DNA from 2 places in the Microbacterium sp. 71-23 genome. Region 1 is predicted to be linked to the other one. Evidence: predicted binding sites of a transcription regulator. Region 1 holds the regulator's gene; the other holds the start of a gene.
The links. The regulator LexA, encoded in region 1, represses DNA repair genes until DNA is damaged. The targets are predictions, from matches to a motif close to TCGAACANNTGTTCGA.

Region 1 (2,387 bases):
GCGCTCCGCGATCGACCACAGCGAGTCACCGGCCTCGACCGTGACGGTCTGGTAGGTGCCCGCCGGAGCACCGGCGTCGCGCGACGCGAGAGCCGCCCCGCCCGACACGATGCCCGCCGAGACCCCGATGAGGAAAGGCAGTGCGGCGAGGAACACGAGCACGCGGCGGCCACGACGCGTCATCCGCAGTCGGGTGCGCGGTGCGAGCGTGAGCGGGATCGTCGTCATGTCTGCCTCCTCAGAGTGGTGAAGTGTCGCAAGACCGGACCCGGCCGGGGGCCGGTCTTGCGAACTTCTTTTCCGAATCTATCTTCGATATTGTCGAGTGTCAACCGGCTCTCGCCTTCGAGGACTTTCGAACGCGACACGCGTGCCCGCTCCCGCGAAGGGCGCCGAGAGCCGGATAGGTTTTCGACATCTGAAGCACATCACCGACCTCCGACATTCGAACGAGAACGACGAGGCGGCCCAGGGAAGGAGCGTGCGATGCCCGGTCGGGAGAAGCCGCAGACGCGTCGGCGCAAGAGCCTCAGCGACAAGCAGCTGGCGATCCTCGAGGTCATCCAGCGCTCCATCGCGCGCCACGGATACCCGCCGAGCATGCGCGAGATCGGCGACGCCGTGGGACTCAAGTCGCTCTCGAGCGTCACGCACCAGCTGAACCAGCTCGAGCTGAGCGGCTACCTGCGTCGCGACGCGGGCAAGACCCGTGCGATGGAAGTGCTCATCGACCTCCCCGGCACCGCGGCCGAGAACCCCGCCGACACGGCCCCCTCGGTCGGCGACGCCGCCATGGTGCCCCTCGTCGGGCGCATCGCCGCCGGCATCCCGATCACGGCTGAGCAGCAGGTCGAGGAGATCTTCCCCCTCCCCCGCCAGCTCGTCGGCAAGGGCGACCTGTTCATGCTCAAGGTGCAGGGCGAGTCGATGATCGACGCCGCCATCTGCGACGGCGACTGGGTGGTCGTGCGCTCGCAGTCCACCGCCGAGAACGGCGACATCGTCGCCGCGATGCTCGACGGCGAGGCCACCGTCAAGGCCTTCCGCCAGCGGGACGGCCACACCTGGCTGCTGCCGCGCAACTCCGCGTTCGAGCCGATCCTCGGCGACGAGGCGGTCGTGCTCGGCAAAGTCGTCGCGCTCATGCGCGCGGTCTGACGACACCGAGACGACGACAGAGGGCGGCGACCGGAAGCATCCGGTCGCCGCCCTCTGTCGTTCGCGAGGCGCTCAGCCCTAGCGGGCGCCCACCTCTTCGCGCACCGCGACGGTCGCGGCGACGAGGTTGCGCAACGAGGCCTTCGTCTCGGCGTAGCCACGGGTCTTCAGACCGCAGTCGGGGTTGACCCAGATCTGGCGGGTCGGGATCGCCTTGACCGCGCGCTCGAGGAGCTCGGTGACCTCTTCGACGCTCGGGATGCGGGGCGAGTGGATGTCGTAGACACCCGGGCCGATGCCGTGGCTGAAGCCCGACGCAGAGATGTCGTCGATCACGTCGCCACGGCTGCGCGCCGCCTCGATCGAGGTGACGTCGGCGTCGAGGGCGGCGATCGCGTCGATCACGACGGCGAACTCCGAGTAGCACAGGTGCGTGTGCACCTGGGTGGCCGTCTCGGCTCCCGCGGTCGCCAGGCGGAACGATCCCACCGACCAGTCGAGGTAGGCGGGCTGGTCGGCCTTCTTCAGCGGAAGCAGCTCGCGCAGCGCGGGCTCGTCGACCTGGATGATCGCGATGCCGGCCTGCTCGAGGTCGCCGATCTCGTCGCGCAGCGCCAGGGCGACCTGGTTCGCGGTCTCGCCCAGCGGCTGGTCGTCGCGCACGAACGACCACGCGAGGATCGTCACCGGGCCGGTCAGCATGCCCTTGACGGGCTTCGCGGTGAGCGACTGGGCGTACTCGGCCCACGCCACCGTGATCGGCGCCGGACGCGACACGTCGCCCCAGAGGATCGACGGACGCGTCGCACGCGAGCCGTAGGACTGCACCCAGCCGTTCTGCGTCACCGCGAAGCCGTCGAGGTTCTCGGCGAAGTACTGCACCATGTCGTTGCGCTCGGGCTCGCCGTGCACGAGGACGTCGAGACCGAGATCCTCCTGCAGCGTGATGACCGCGGCGATCTCGTCGCGGAGGAACCCGTCGTACTCGGCCGTGGTGAGCTCGCCCTTCGCGTGGCGTGCGCGGGCGCGACGGATGTCACCGGTCTGCGGGAACGACCCGATCGTGGTCGTCGGGAGCGCCGGAAGGTGCAGCGCGGCATCCTGCGCCGCGGCACGCTCCGCGTAGTCGCCGCGCGAGAAGTCGGCGTCGGTCAGGGCGCCGGTGCGGGCACGCACCGCGTCGACACGCACGCCCGGTGCCGACCGACGGTCCTCGAGCGCCGCCGTCG
Region 2 (2,387 bases), on a different contig from region 1:
CTGGGCGTCGCGCCGTTTCATCCCCCGACGCACCCCGTCGGCGCGGGCCGCCGCCGAGCAGGCGACGACGAGGTTGCCGGCGACGATCGCGACGGCCCCTTCCTCCCCGGGCGGAGTGCCCTCCTCGCGAGCGAGCGCGGCGACGGGCCAGTCGGGGACCCACAGGACGAGGCTGCGCGCGGGGGCCGCCATCATCCCACCGCCCGCAGCAGCGGCACCGCCGCCGGCTCCCGCTCTGCGACCACCCCGTCGGGTGCGGCCACCGCCCGTTCGGGCGCGATGCCGGCGAGCGCGCCGGCGGGGTCGGGCAGCAACAGCCGCGCCCGCCGCGGCACGCCCGCCTGCCGGGTCTGCACCGACACGGTGAGCGCACGCGAGCGCAGATAGCCGTCACCGGCACCCAGCCCGCTCCACTCGGGGGATTCGAGACCGATGGATGCCGCGGCCTGCGGCCACACCCCCTGCACGAGCAGCACCGCGTTGCGTTCGCGCAGCCGGGCGCCGAACCGCGACGCGTCGGCGTCGGACACCCTCCCGGCAGGGCGCACCGCGACGACCGGCAGCACGTCGGCGAGGGTGGCCGCGACGGCGAGCCAGCGCGGCCCCGGGTCGGGCACGAGCACGAGTCGCGACAGGTCGACGCCGAGATCGGATGCCGCCTCCGCCCCCAATTCGGGAACCCCCACCACCGCGCACCATGACCCCGTCCGCGAGGGCGCGGCCAGCAGGGAGAGCAGGAGTGAGGTGGAGGGGCCGAGCGCATAGGCTGCGCCGGCACGGAGTCCGCCGCCGGGCAGGAGCCCGGCGAGGGCGGAATGCGTGGGCAGGATCGGGGCGTCGAGCGAGCGACCCTGCATGCGGTCGAGTTGCGCGCGGAGCCGCAGCACCTCGGCGGCGGCGTCTTCTCGCACGATGACCTTCACTCCGACAGATTAGAACGTATGTTCCATTCCTTCAACGTCGTTTTCGAAGATATGAGCGACCACCGACATCCGCTCGCCCCACCGCGTCGCGCCCCGAGGAGACCCCGACGTGGGCGGCTCGACCCTACGTCAGAGCCGGGACACGACGGCGTCTCGGCGGGAGCGACCCCATCACGACCCCGCCCAGCACGAGCACGAGACCGGCGATCTGCGCGAGGCCGAAGGCCTCGCCGGCGAGCGCCACCCCGAGCACGACCCCGGTCACCGGGTTGAGCAGTCCCACGACCCCGACGACGCTGCCGGGCAGGCGGGCGAGCCCCGTGAACCAGGCGGCGTACGCGAGCACGGTGGCCACCACGATGACGTAGGCGAAGCCCGCGATGGCGGGCGGGTCGAGCACCGGCGGCGCCCCCTCGACGAGGATCGCGAACGGCAGCACGACGATGGATCCCGCCACGAGCTGCCAGGCGGTCATCGTGACCGGCGGCACCCCCGCACCCCATTTCGCGGTCAGCACGAATCCGAGGGTCGACGAGAGCATCGCCCCGATCGAGGCGACCACACCCCAGGGGTCGACCGGGCCGCCGCCCGGCCCGAGCATGATCACGACGCCGACGATGCCGACGAGGGCGCCGACGACGGCGATCACCCGGGGGCGCTGGCCCCGCAGCATCCACGACAGCAGGATCATGAAGGCGGCCGACGTCGACATCAGGGTCGCAGCGAGGCTCGAGGGGAGCCGTTGGCCGACGATGTAGACGAGCACGTTCAGGCCGCCGACGGTCAGGGTGCCGAGCACGAGCGAGCGCCACCACCACGAGCCGCGCGGCAGCACCCGCACGAACGCGAGCACGACGAGGCCGGCGGGGAGGCATCGGATCACCCCGCCCCAGAGCGGGATGTCGGGCGGCAGCAGATGCCGGGTGACGACGTAGGTGCTCCCCCAGGCGATGGGCGCGATCGCGGTCAGGAGGATCCAGCGCCATCTTTTATCTTCCACGGAAGATAATCTACCGCGATCTCGACGTTCCCCTTCCATGGAAGATAAGGTCGCGTCATGGATGCCGCCCCCGACCGCGTCGCGCAGATCCAGGCCGACTGGCGGCGCGAGCGACCCGATCTCGACCCGTCGCCACAGGGAGTCATCGGACGCCTGCATCGCCTCGCGCTCGCCCTCACCGCCGAGCTCGTGCCGGTCTACGCCGCCCACAGCCTCACCGAGGCCGAGTTCGACCTGCTCGCGAGCCTGCGCCGCATCGGCGCCCCCTACGAGCTGCCCGCCGGAGAGCTCGCCGCCCACACCATGGTCACCACCGGCGGACTCACCAAGCGCGTCGACCGGCTCGTGCAGCGCGGCCTCGTCGCCCGCACCGGCTCCGCCACCGACGCCCGCCGCCGCCTCGTGCGCCTGACCCCCGCGGGCGTCGCCCTCATCAACGCCGCCTTCACCGACCACATGCACAA

Region 2: a site for LexA is predicted at 934-949, ahead of imuA' (DnaE2-dependent mutagenesis accessory factor ImuA'). Genes of this name have one in related genera too.

What each region holds. Positions count from the first base shown of each region.
Region 1 covers NZ_MKSL01000025.1:98,273-100,659, reverse strand. Annotated here, with positions in the region: gene BGO15_RS10355 (LysM peptidoglycan-binding domain-containing protein) at 1-228, opposite strand, end outside; gene lexA (transcriptional repressor LexA) at 487-1,158, shown strand; gene metE (5-methyltetrahydropteroyltriglutamate--homocysteine S-methyltransferase) at 1,237-2,387, opposite strand, start outside.
Region 2 covers NZ_MKSL01000011.1:164,779-167,165, reverse strand. Annotated here, with positions in the region: gene BGO15_RS03320 (DNA polymerase Y family protein) at 1-192, opposite strand, end outside; gene imuA' (DnaE2-dependent mutagenesis accessory factor ImuA') at 192-923, opposite strand; gene BGO15_RS03310 (DMT family transporter) at 1,048-1,923, opposite strand; gene BGO15_RS03305 (MarR family winged helix-turn-helix transcriptional regulator) at 1,981-2,387, shown strand, end outside.